Regions from separate parts of the Psychrosphaera sp. genome, predicted to be linked through region 1. Evidence: predicted binding sites of a transcription regulator. Region 1 holds the regulator's gene; each other region holds the start of a gene.
What was found. The regulator sigma-54, encoded in region 1, starts transcription at its own class of promoters, with help from an activator protein. The targets are predictions, from matches to a motif close to GTTGGCACGNNNNTNGNNT.
Positions count from the first base shown of each region.

Region 2: a site for sigma-54 is predicted at 1,794-1,812, ahead of AC4E96_RS07955 (flagellar assembly protein T N-terminal domain-containing protein). Genes of this name have one in related genera too.
Region 3: a site for sigma-54 is predicted at 1,787-1,805, ahead of AC4E96_RS08690 (flagellar hook-length control protein FliK). Genes of this name have one in related genera too.
Region 4: a site for sigma-54 is predicted at 1,313-1,331, ahead of flgJ (flagellar assembly peptidoglycan hydrolase FlgJ). Genes of this name have one in related genera too.

Region 1 covers NZ_CEYNSH010000008.1:26,282-29,463, forward strand. Annotated here, with positions in the region: gene lptA (lipopolysaccharide transport periplasmic protein LptA) at 1-300, shown strand, start outside; gene lptB (LPS export ABC transporter ATP-binding protein) at 300-1,025, shown strand; gene AC4E96_RS03885 (RNA polymerase factor sigma-54) at 1,075-2,589, shown strand; gene hpf (ribosome hibernation promoting factor) at 2,622-2,909, shown strand; gene ptsN (PTS IIA-like nitrogen regulatory protein PtsN) at 3,039-3,182, shown strand, end outside.
Region 2 covers NZ_CEYNSH010000021.1:17,293-20,474, forward strand. Annotated here, with positions in the region: gene AC4E96_RS07950 (Hpt domain-containing protein) at 1-300, opposite strand, end outside; gene AC4E96_RS07955 (flagellar assembly protein T N-terminal domain-containing protein) at 521-1,714, opposite strand; gene AC4E96_RS07960 (LPP20 family lipoprotein) at 1,999-2,457, shown strand; gene AC4E96_RS07965 (efflux RND transporter periplasmic adaptor subunit) at 2,701-3,182, shown strand, end outside.
Region 3 covers NZ_CEYNSH010000024.1:21,016-24,197, forward strand. Annotated here, with positions in the region: gene fliI (flagellar protein export ATPase FliI) at 1-1,216, shown strand, start outside; gene fliJ (flagellar export protein FliJ) at 1,230-1,694, shown strand; gene AC4E96_RS08690 (flagellar hook-length control protein FliK) at 1,879-3,182, shown strand, end outside.
Region 4 covers NZ_CEYNSH010000024.1:48,744-51,925, forward strand. Annotated here, with positions in the region: gene AC4E96_RS08820 (flagellar basal body P-ring protein FlgI) at 1-604, shown strand, start outside; gene AC4E96_RS08825 (hypothetical protein) at 653-1,060, shown strand; gene flgJ (flagellar assembly peptidoglycan hydrolase FlgJ) at 1,414-2,520, shown strand; gene flgK (flagellar hook-associated protein FlgK) at 2,524-3,182, shown strand, end outside.

The DNA.
Region 1 (3,182 bases):
GGTGAAAAACTTATCGCCAAAGGTAATCCCGCCACATTTACGCAAATAAACCCAGAAGGAGATGACTTAGAAGCTAATGCTAACGAAGTTGTCTACTTAGTTAACGATCGAATCTTAGAACTTAAGGGGAGCGCCAAATATCGTCAGGGCGGCTCGTTCGTTGACAGTGCAAACGGTAACATTACTTTTGATTTAGTTCGCCAACGTGTAAAAGCAATAGGCGATACTGAAAACGGTGGCCGTGTCACCACAACTATTAAAATCAAGCCAAAATCAAAAGACGACTCAGAGAATAACTAATGACGAAATTGGTAGCACAGCATTTAGCCAAAGCCTACAAAAACAGACAAGTCGTTAAAGACGTAAGTCTATCTGTTGAAGCCGGTCAGGTTGTCGGTTTACTAGGGCCAAACGGCGCAGGTAAAACAACAACGTTTTATATGATTGTTGGCCTTGTGCCGAACGACAAAGGCTTGATACAGCTCGACGACATTGACCTGAGTCACGAACCGATGCACGTTCGAGCTCGCAAAGGAATTGGTTATTTACCACAAGAGTCGTCAATATTTAGAAAATTAACGGTTTCTGAAAACATCATGTCTGTGCTGCAAATGCGCAAGGACATAGACGCAAACCAGCAAGCAGACTTACTTGATGATTTAATTGCCGAATTTCACATCGACCACATCCGTGACAGTCAAGGAATGGCGCTGTCTGGTGGTGAACGTCGCCGAGTTGAAATCGCGCGTGCACTTGCCGCCGATCCGAAGATTATTTTACTCGACGAACCGTTTGCAGGCGTTGATCCAATTTCAGTCATCGACATCAAAAAGATCATCCAACAACTGACAGCAAAAGGCATCGGTGTATTAATCACTGACCACAATGTTCGAGAAACACTTGATGTCTGCGAAAAAGCCTATATCGTTAGTCATGGAGAGCTGATTGCTGAAGGTACGCCTGCTGAAGTACTAGAAAGTGAGATTGTTAAGCAAGTTTATCTTGGTGACCAGTTTAAACTTTGATAATTTATACAACAAGAAAGTTAATTAAGTCAGTAAGTTCCGGGAATAAATGAGACCAACACTACAACTCAAAATGGGTCAGCAGTTAACAATGACCCCACAGCTGCAACAAGCGATTCGTTTGCTGCAATTGTCGTCTTTGGAACTGCAACAAGAAATTCAAGAAGCGCTAGATAGCAACCCATTGCTCGAATCAGAAGATGACTCTAATTACGACAGCGCTCCGGAGTCATCAGACAATACAGACGACAACTTTCAAGCTGAATCGGCACAGGAGTCACTCAACGGGAGCAATGACGACGCAGGCGATGATATCGAGTGGACCAAAGACGAGATAAGTACCAACGAAGCACTCCAGGATCAGACGATAAGCGACGACCTGCCAACAGACTCTTCTTGGGACGATTACATGAGTGCTGCACCTGCTAGTTCTGGTCCAGCTTATGAAGGTGAAGATACGGTTTATCAAGGTGAGACCACCACTAATATCCAAGATCACCTGCGCTGGCAGTTAAACCTCTCACCATTTTCCGATGATGACCTTGCTATTGCGACAGCAATCATCGACGCCATTGATGAAAAAGGATTTTTAACCGTATCTGCAGAAGATATTGTCGAAGCAGTTGATATTGAAGACGTCGAAATCGAAGAAGTCGAAGCCGTTTTAAAACGTGTACAGAATTTTGACCCTATCGGTGTTGCCTGTCGTGGGCTGCAAGAGTGTATGGTTGTTCAATTAAAACAATACAGCGATGATACACCGTGGAAACAAGAAGCCATTGACCTTATTCAAGAACACATCGACTTATTGGCCAACCGCGACTATCGCACCATCATTCGCAAGACAAAACTAAAAGAAAACGACTTAAAAGAAACCTTAGAACTTATCCAACAACTCAATCCAAATCCGGCTAGCATTGTCATCAAAGATGAAATTGATTATGTAATTCCGGACGTTAGCGTCGTTAAGAAAAAAGGTCGTTGGATTGTTGAGCTAAATTCCAATTCTATGCCTAAAATTAAAGTGAACGAACAATATGCTTCGTTGTCTAAAACGGCAAAGAACAATTCCGATGCACAATTTGTTCGTTCTCATTTACAAGAAGCTAAGTGGTTTATCAAAAGTTTGGAAAGTAGAAACGACACCTTGTTAAAAGTATCTAATTGCATTGTGCAACAACAACAAGCATTTTTCGAGTATGGGCCAGAAGCAATGAAGCCTATGGTACTCAACGACGTGGCAGAAATGGTTGATATGCATGAGTCCACGATCTCTCGTGTGACCACGCAAAAGTACATGCACACTCCTAGAGGAATATTTGAACTCAAATACTTCTTCTCAAGTCACGTAAGTACCGAAAACGGTGGTGAGTGTTCCTCAACCGCTATCCGTGCATTAATTAAAAAATTAGTCGCCGCTGAAAACCAAGCAAAACCGCTCAGTGACAGTAAAATTGCTGATATTCTGGCCGAACAGGGCATCCAAGTAGCCAGAAGAACTATCGCAAAATACCGGGAATCGTTAAACATTCCCCCTTCAAACCAAAGAAAACGATTAGTGTAGTTTCACTATTCAATCAAAAGAAGGAAGAGCATATGCAAATTAACCTAACTTGTCGTCATGTCGATGCAACAGAGTCCCTAAAAGATTATGTTGATACGAAATTTGCAAAACTAGAACGTCATTTTGATCATATTAATAACGTCCATGTGATTTTAGACGTAGAAAAGCTAATTCAACGCGCAGAAGCGACCATGCATGTTAATGGAGGTGAGCTTTTTGCAACCTCAGAGCACAGTGACATGTATGCAGCGATTGATTCTTTAATTGATAAACTAGACCGACAGGTCAAAAAACATAAAGAGAAGTTAACTCGTCATTAGAGGACCATTGAGCTGGCGCACATCGCCAGCTCTCGGCAATCGACCCGAGTATATTTAGGAGCGCTATGGACTGCACTCCTTAACCCATCTTTTGAAGTAAAATCAAAAGAACGAAGCAGTATTAAAGCCATGAAATTAAAAGTACTCTTGCAACCAGAATGCACCAAAGTGCTTTCCGATTGCCAAAGCAAAAAGAAAATTCTCGAGCACATTGCTGAGATAGCAAGTAGTCAATCTCCAGAACTGAATTGTACCGAAGTACTGTCCAGCCTT
Region 2 (3,182 bases), on a different contig from region 1:
GAATGTTTGAGTCGTCGTATCTGAGTCACCACGTTTTCCAGCTTGTTCAATAAGTGCTGCGGATTCTTGAATGAAGGTTGCACCTACACTTGATGCAGCGCCCTTAATCCCATGAGCCGTTTTTCCTAGTTCTTGCCACTGCTGAGCTTCAAATTGCTGTTTTAAAGTAGCGGCGTCTTGCTCGACTTGTAAAGCAAACATTCGCAAAACTTCAATATAGAGGTTACTGTCATCCATACAGTTTGCCATTCCGGCCTGTACGTCTAGGCCTTCAATTGATGCTAGTTGCTCTATAGACATTATCCTGTTCCTAATAAATCTTAAAATAGCCCGTAAATGTACACTTAGTGTATCATTTTGAGCAAGGTGATTTTATAAGGATATGTAACAATTCATAAATTTGCTGAGTTTTTACATTATTTTTATTCAAGTATTGAACGTAGTTTTGGACTTTAGCCGTTTTGGGCGCCTATCCGTTCATTTTCCGTTCATTACCCTTTTATAGGTAAGCTGAAAAGCCCTACCACTCTGAGGCCCAGTCTTTTAATTCAATCACATCATTATTTTGAACATTGCTCATGAAGTCAGCATCTAACGATTCGGCAATTGCGGAGTTCTCATATACTTGAGTGATTTTTACTCTGTATGGACTAATCACAAAATTAGTCAGTAAGTTTCCGCTATCATCAATAACATCAGCACGGTAGCTGACACGGTACTCTTGGCCAACAAACACACCTTGGCCGCGACCAATATTGATTTGAATTTGGTTACCGTTGTTAACCGCTAGTATTTTACTTTGCAATTGTTGGCAACTTAGCTCAGATAAAATGTCGTCACGCATTGTTGCCAATAGTCGATCGATACTAGTTCCATACTCAGAGTTCCAAAACTTTCTGCTATTAACCTGGACTGGAACTCGTTGGTCAAACTCCCAATCGGCTGAAGCATGAAATTTATTTTGATACAGGACTTCGTGTGTCAATGCATTGGCAATAATGACATCCATTGTAAAATAGCGTTCAAATTGATCATCTTGCCAAAAAGCAAAGTCATTGGTTTGCTCGCCAAAGGATAAGTCACTAATACGACCAAACATGACGAACTGAGTATTCGCTTGTTCTGCAACCGCGTTGATCAATTGATATCTAACTTGGCCTTGTTGCTCAAAGTCGATATTGACGTTGAGCTTCTTATTAAACCAAGGAACCGGGTAAACGGTATTTGCACCTGACTGAAACAGTTGCACAATCTTTTTCGGAATCGCTTTTTCAAGCTGGTAAATAGAGCCTATTTTGGCTTGTTCCCAGTGTTGAATTGGGAACTGAGTGATGGCGACCTTTTTTCCGAATTCAGAGGCGTAACAAGCGCGCTCTTCAGGAAAAATGTCTGCTCGAATAGTGACAGAAATCAAATCTCCGCGTTGGTGTTCTTCTACGACTTCTATACGATTGATGGCGCCGTTAGCATGAACCTGTAATGTATCATCGACTAACAAACCTTCTGAGATTTGTTGAATACTGGCTACGTTTGCTCCTGCAAATAACATGGCTTGTTTAACCGCATCCTGGGCTGCTCGGCTTTTCGCGCTTTTTACATCTCCATGACGGACTTTGGCTTGTCCCGTTGCTTCGTACCAATCAGCAAAGCACAATTCACTGAACAGAACTAAAGACAATGCCGTTATGTAAGTTACTATCAATCTTGTTTTCATCACCGAAGTCTCTTAACCGTCAAAATATTAGCACTTAGTAGTACTATCAGAACAATCACTGCTTGTTTTACCTTAGGTAAAGCAATATCTAGGCCAAATGAGTTAAAAGGGATAGTTGGCCTAAATATTGTATTCAATCAGAACTAAGAGGTTATATTTGTGTTTATTGCCGATCTTCGTCCGGTAATGGCAATAACTGATGCATTTGCTCATAAATCAGCGGCAAATCTATTATTTATTTTTGCCACAATAGACTCGTCACATATTGCTACAAGGTAAAGGTTATGAAGTTTAAATCAGGGTTTGTATTTTTATTTGCGTTACTCATCAGTGGCTGTACATCACTGTTAGATAAACACGTGATCTGGGAATATGAAAAGCCAGAGCAATTTCCTATTATTCGTGCCATAGGCTATGCGCCAATTTCAGCTCAAACCAGTGCTAATAGTGAGATTAAGCAAATAATGGCGATGCGTGCCTCAAAGTTAGACGCTTACCGTGAGCTAGCTGAACAGGTCTATGGTTATCAGATTAAAGGTCAGTCAAACGTTCAAAACTTAGTCGCGTCAGATGACAAAATGAAAGCGCGTGTTGAGGGGGTCATTCGAGGGGCTCGAGTAGTAAAAAGTTACCCTGTGGGTGACACATATGCGACTGAATTAGAATTAGACATGCGATTGGTTTACGACCTTTACATGATTAATAGTCGTCCAAGAAAAATCAAAAAAGTCGAGTATTATTAATTGCTAACACATAATTGATGTAAAGAATTCACAGCTTACGTAAAGTTCTGTAAAGAAGTCATAAACAACAAGATAAGTGCAAAGGAAATCAAGCCAAACCGCATGGTCTAACAATAGGTTAACTACGTATCATTCAACTATTATAGGTAACAATGCTTTTTGCATTTGTTAGCTACTTTTAAATACTCTGTTTTAATGATGGTGAAGTCATTGAGACGATAACAGTTGATGGGATGAATCTAAATGTTAAAGAATCCAGTGTTATGGATTGTCGTGTTATTAGCCGGCATGTTGGCTTTTGTATTTTGGCCAGAAGAGACACAACAACGCGGAGGCCGCTTTGGTGGGGCGCCACTCGTCGAAGTGAAAACCGTTAGTCGCGAAACCTTCAATGACGAAGTAGCAGCATTAGGTAACGCACAAGCAAATGAATCAATTGAATTAAAAGCAGAGCAAACCGTTCGCGTCATTGATGTACATTTTGATGATGGTGAACGTGTCAAAAAAGGCGATTTGTTGGTGACCCTTCGCCATGATCAAGAACAAGCGCTTATTGCCGAACTCGATGCTACACTCAAAGAACAACGTCGTCAGCTTAATCGCCTTAAAGACTTAGAGAAGCAAAGTGCCACAGCAAAAAGTGCACTTGAACAACAGCAAAGTTTAATTGATGCAACGGTTGCCAGACGAAACGTCGCGACGGCTAACCTTCAAGAGAAGTTCAT
Region 3 (3,182 bases), on a different contig from region 1:
TGGTGTGTCTGTTCCTTTAGGTGGGCACTGTAAAATTCAAACATTAAATGGTGAAGTCGACGCTGAATTCGTGGGATTTGAAAACGACAAAATATTTTTGATGCCGACTGACCAAGTAAGCGGCATTGTTCCAAGAGGCCGTGTCACTACCTCCAGTCAAGCACAACGCTTACCGCTTTCTATTAACCTATTGGGCCGCGTTATCGATCCTACTGGGCAACCGCTCGATGGGCGGGGACCGATAGAATTAGGTGACGGACCTGCATACCAATCCGAGCCAATTAACCCATTGGCGCGCAAACCAATTAAATCCTCAATAGATGTTGGTGTAAAAGCGATCAATGGCATTTTAACCGTTGGTCAAGGTCAGCGCATGGGCTTGTTTGCCGGCTCAGGTGTCGGTAAATCTGTGTTGCTTGGCATGATGACCAAAGGTACAACAGCAGACGTAGTCGTGGTTGGTTTAATTGGTGAACGTGGCCGAGAAGTGAAAGAGTTTATTGATGAAATTCTTGGTGAAGAAGGTCGTCAACGAGCCGTCGTCGTCGCGGCACCGGCAGACATGGCGCCTATTCGTCGTTTAAAAGGGTGTGAAACAGCAACTCAGGTGGCTGAATATTTTCGAGATCAGGGGCTTAATGTCCTACTATTGATTGACTCTGTGACACGGTATGCACAAGCGCAACGAGAGATTGCGCTGGCCATCGGTGAACCACCTGCAACAAAAGGATATCCAGCGTCTGTCTTTGCAAAATTACCGGCGTTAATTGAGCGGGCCGGTAATGGTGGAGAAGGCCAAGGTTCGATCACTGCGTTCTATACCGTTTTGTCCGAAGGGGATGACATGCAAGACCCTATCGCGGATGCGTCTCGAGCCATATTAGATGGTCACATAGTACTATCTCGAGACTTGGCCGATGCCGGACATTATCCTGCGATAGATGTCGCGAAGTCTATTAGTCGTGTAATGCCACAAGTCACCTCGCCACAACACTTACAAATGGCACTTAAATTTAAAAAGTACTTATCGGCCTATGAACAGAATAAAGACTTAATTTCTATCGGAGCCTACGCCTCAGGTAGTAACCCTATCGTCGACAAAGCGATTCAACTTAAACCTGTAATGGATGCCTACTTACAGCAAACGATGACGGATGTGTACCCATACGACCAATCGTTAATGCAACTTCAAGCATTGACCAATGAAATGCCATAGGTAGAGGTGATTTATGGCAAAAGAAGATAATCAGCTACTAGTTTTAAAACGTATTGAAAAAGAGCGTGAACAAAAAGCGGCAACAGATTTACAGTCAGCGCAGTCGTTTTTAGAAGCAAACCAAGCCAAACTTAAAGAAGTAGAAAGCTATAAGCTCGACTACTTAAAGCGTATGCAGGATATGGGGGCAACCGGAATGGGCGGTGGCAGTTACCAACATTATCAACGTTTTATTGTTCAGCTTGACCAAGGCATTTTGGCCCAATCAAACGTCGTAAGTACGGCGAAGGAAGTCGTTGCGCAACGACGCCAAGAGTGGCTAATGCAAAAAAACAAACTTAAAGCCGTCGACACCTTGCTTGATAAAAAAGCTCAAGTGCGCAATGCACGTGAAGCTAAAGCTGAGCAAAACCAGGCTGATGAGTTTGCCGCCCAAAAATACATTCGCGAACAACTTCTCGCCAAGTCACAAGCTTAGTAATGTTTGAGCCCTTGTTTTTAACCTTATAAATCAGCTGGCTAGTACTTTATTTTTCTTATTCTAACGGGCTCGTTTAACCAATTTGTTAACTTGGAACGATCTTTGAATATTCCTACACAGTTAAGAAAATTTAGAGCGCATTTAAAGCGCAAACTGAATTTATTTTTTGTTAGGAGCTCGTATGCTGCAACAACGCCCAGTTTTGTCACAAATCCACAATATTAAAGGCCTAGAGCCTGATTTGCCTGTGCGCGAACTATCGCCTCGTAATAATACTAAGTCACAAAATTCGAATAAAAACGATTATGACTTCCAACAAGCGATGGCGGCAACGCGGCAACAAATGGATCGCCACTTAGAGGCCAAACGAGAAGCTAGGCTTCAAGTTGCTGAGCGTCAAGAGCAGGCCGCTCAAGCTCAGCGTGCTCAAGACGACCGTGCAAAACAGGATGCTCGCACCCAACAAGAAAGAGCACTCGAGCCTAAGCGCGTGGAAAATACCGCCAAGCGAGAAGACCCTAGAGATGAAGACGTTTCACGAAATCAACGTCAGGATGTGTCTCGTCGTGATTTAGATACTCAAACAGATAGAGCTCAGCGAGAACCTGCAGAAAAAAATGACGGTGAGACCGCAAAGCCAGAATTAACGTCAGATAAAAAAGAGGCCTTTTCAACGCTCGACAGTAAGCAAAAGACAAAAGAAAAAATTGCGTCGGACCAGGTAGAGCAAGGTGAGACCAAACAAAACGGTGTGGTTGATTCAAGTTTGAAAGGGGAAATACTTAAAGACAGCGATGCTCCGGTGTCAAAAGCTTTGTCTGAGCTTGAAGCGCTATTAAATTCTTTATTGAACGGTGAACAAACAGCCTCATCTAAGTTTAAAACCGAGCAAGTATTACAAAGTCTGGCAGCCTTAATGAAAGGTGAATCATTGGTACAGAGCCCTTCGGATACAGCGACTGATATCGATCAGCAGATGGCGCAACTTCTCAATAACTTGGCTTCGCTGTTAGGTAGTTCCGATGGACCTAGTATTGATCCTTTGTCTCAGCTGGTGAACAACATCGATTTGAATACTGTGCTAGAGGACCTCACTGCTCAATTGAATAACCTACAAAGCTTGGATTTGAGTCAATTGTCAGAGCAACAGCTAGCCGTATTTGAGCAACTGCAAGAACAGCTTAAGTTACTATCTCAGAAACTAAGTAACTTCGTTGAGCAACCAAATACAGAGCCTTCAAATGAGAGTCCAGACTCTGAAGAGTCCACTTTAAGTTGGCTCAATGATGTCGTACTTAAATTAAAAAATGAATCTGAAAAAAGTCATTCAGATTTAACGTCAGCATCCGTGACTGAAAAGGTCACTTCAGCAGAGTCATTGCTGGAGTTCGCCAATATTAAGGCAACACGTGAACAATCGACAGAAAATGGTACCGCGACGATTAGGCCTGATGTTTTGAACGGCACGAAGAACAATACCAATGC
Region 4 (3,182 bases), on a different contig from region 1:
TATTCCAAATGGCGCGACCGTTGAGCGCAGTGTCCCATCTCCGTTTGGTAATGGCGACCATATTACCTTCAATTTAAACGAACCAGACTTTACATCAGCAAAACGTTTGGCCGACACAATCAATAACCTTGTTGGGCCAAATACTGCAAAACCACTTGATTCTGTTTCGGTCAGAGTGATCGCGCCACGTGATATTGCACAGCGTGTTGCTTATTTGTCAGCAATTGAAAACCTTGAGTTTGAGCCGGCAAGTACTGCCGCGAAAATTATTGTTAATTCTAGAACCGGTACTATCGTTATAGGTAAGGACGTAAGACTTAAACCAGCAGCGATAACTCACGGTAATTTGACGGTGACCATAGCTGAAAACCAAGAAGTGACACAGCCAAATCCATTAGGACAAGGTCAAACCGTTGTAACAAATCAATCTATTATTGACGTGGCGAGAGACGACACTCGAGCTTTTGTGTTTGACCCTGGTGCGAACTTAGATGATTTAGTTAGAGCCATTAACCAAGTTGGCGCAGCGCCAGGTGACTTAATGGCCATTTTAGAAGCGTTAAAACAAGCCGGTGCCATTGATGGCCAGCTGGTAGTTATTTAAAAAGTCTTAATTATATGCAATTTTGCAAAAACCAAAGAGGAAAATACCATGGCATTTTCACAAGTGTTATTAAGTAACGTAACGGCAAATCAAGATACCAATAATGCTATTCTTGAAATGCTTGATATTAACGAAACTCATGAGTTGCAATACCACGTTTATGAGATCGCATACGGCAGCAAAAAGTTATTCTGTTGTTTATCTGGCGGTCACATTGTTGATGGTAAAATTGAGTTTACACCAATTGGCATGGCCGCATTCGAAGCGTTAACAAACGTTGAAGTAGAAGGCGATGCTGAATATTTTGCGGATGAAATCAATACTGAAGAAGCAATCGAAGCACAATTAGAAGCTGTTTTTGACCGTGTTCCTGATGGCTCTAAAGTTTGTTTTATTGGTGACATTACTGGCGAATTAAAAGACTCGCTAAGCAAATACTTTACCTTGTTACACTAAGGAAAAATATGTTTGCCGTTAACTGACCAACCAAACCCTGTATTCTTGGTTGGTCAGCTAATGATGCTCTAATTTTCATTCCGGTATTAACCCCTCTGGTATACCTTTCTCTTGATTCTTATTAATAGTCACTCGCTTAAATCAAATTTTAAGTGGACTGTCTTTATTCACTCCTTCGACTCGTTTGTGATTACCAAAAATCCAGAACAATTTAAACAACAATAAAACTCTGATAAATATGAGGTTTAGTCACTTGGCACGCCTCTTGATACACCATTAATAATTGTTAATTTTTCAATAGATAAATGGCGACTACACCCTGTTTTGGGGATAAAACCGTCAAAATTACGACTATGAACAAGATCGGCGATATCAATAACTATCATGACCTCAATGGCCTTCAGCAGTTAAAAGCTCAAGCCAAGAATGAACCTGAAAGTCAGGAAGCACTTAAAAAGGCGGCTCAGCATTTTGAGTCAATTTTTATTGGCATGATGTTGAAGTCCATGCGAGATGCGAACAAGGCGTTTGAAGAGGGCAACCCCATGCATTCAAACACCACGAATTTCTTTCGCGATATGTATGACCAACAGCTAGCTACCGATATGTCTGACAATGGATCGATGGGCTTGGCCGATATTATTGTTCAACAGTTAAGTGGTGATACAGAGTCCTTTAAAGCGGCCAGCGTCCTAAGAAACGACGCGACTTTAGCGAATTTGACCCAACATAAATCTACGTCACCATTAGCCTCTCAAACGGTGAACTTACAGGACAAAGAAAGTATTCTCGACAGTCAAGTCAAAGGCGTTGTGGCAGACTCTGATATGACTACTCAGTTAACGACGCCAAATAACAGTATTACTGATCTAACTAACAAATCTGCGGTGACCTCCGCTTCGCAAACCCCTAAGGTGGACGATAAATTTGAGTCACCTGAAGATTTTGTCGGCAAACTTTGGGACGTCGCAAAACAAACTGCTAAAAAAATTGGCTTAAACCCAGCGGTGATGTTGGCTCAATCGGCACTTGAAACTGGCTGGGGGCAGCACGTTATTAAAACGGCAAAGGGTGAATCGTCATTTAATTTATTTAACGTAAAAGCACACCGTGACTGGACTGGCGATAAGGTTGCTCAGTCCACATTGGAGTTCGAGCAAGGTGTGGCGGTAAGAAAAACCGAACCATTTAGAGCCTATAACAACTTTGCTGAATCCTTTGATGACTTTGTCTCCTTCTTAAATAGCAGCAGCCGTTATGAAGAAGCTTTGAACAAAACTCAAAACCCGGAACAGTTTTTGCAAAGTCTACAGAAAGCAGGTTATGCAACGGATCCTAACTATGCCGACAAAATTATCGGTATTTTAAAGAGCGACCGTTTTAAAGAAATGATCAATAACGTCACAGGCAGCCCGTATAGCTCAGGGCCAAGTGAGACCACGTTAGGAAATGAGGACTAATTTATGGCTGGTGGTATTTTAGGTACTGGTGTATCCGGTTTAGCCGCAGCTCAGCACGGCTTAGACACAACAGGTCACAATATTTCGAACGTTAATACGGAAGGTTATAGCCGTCAACGTGTTGAAACTGTGTCGACGGTTGGTTTGGCATTTAGAAGTACCTTTCTAGGCAATGGTACTCAGTTATCCTCCATTTCCCGAAGTTTTAACCAATTTAATTATCAAGAAGTTATCTTCAACGCTGCTCAATACAACTCAAATAACACTAAGTATGAGAATGCTTCTCGCATGGATAATTTATTGGCGGACCCTGAAACAGGTATCACCACATCCTTCGAAGCAATGTTTGATGGTATTAATGGGGTGACAGAAGAACCAACGATCATTTCAGCAAGAAACGTAGTAATTGCTCGTGCCGAGACGGTTGCGAAGCGCTTCAATAACCTTTATGAAGAGATTTCAGGCCAGCATTTAGGGGCTATAAATGAAGAAATTCGAACCACAGTCTCTGAGATAAATGCCATTGCGGCAGAAATTGCGTCTCTCAACGGCAAAATTCAAGTAGAAAATGCCAACTCAGGCGACGGCTTCCCACCAAATGATTTATTAGACAAACGCGACTTATTGGTAAAGCAACTCAGTGAAAAAGTCGCGGTAGACAC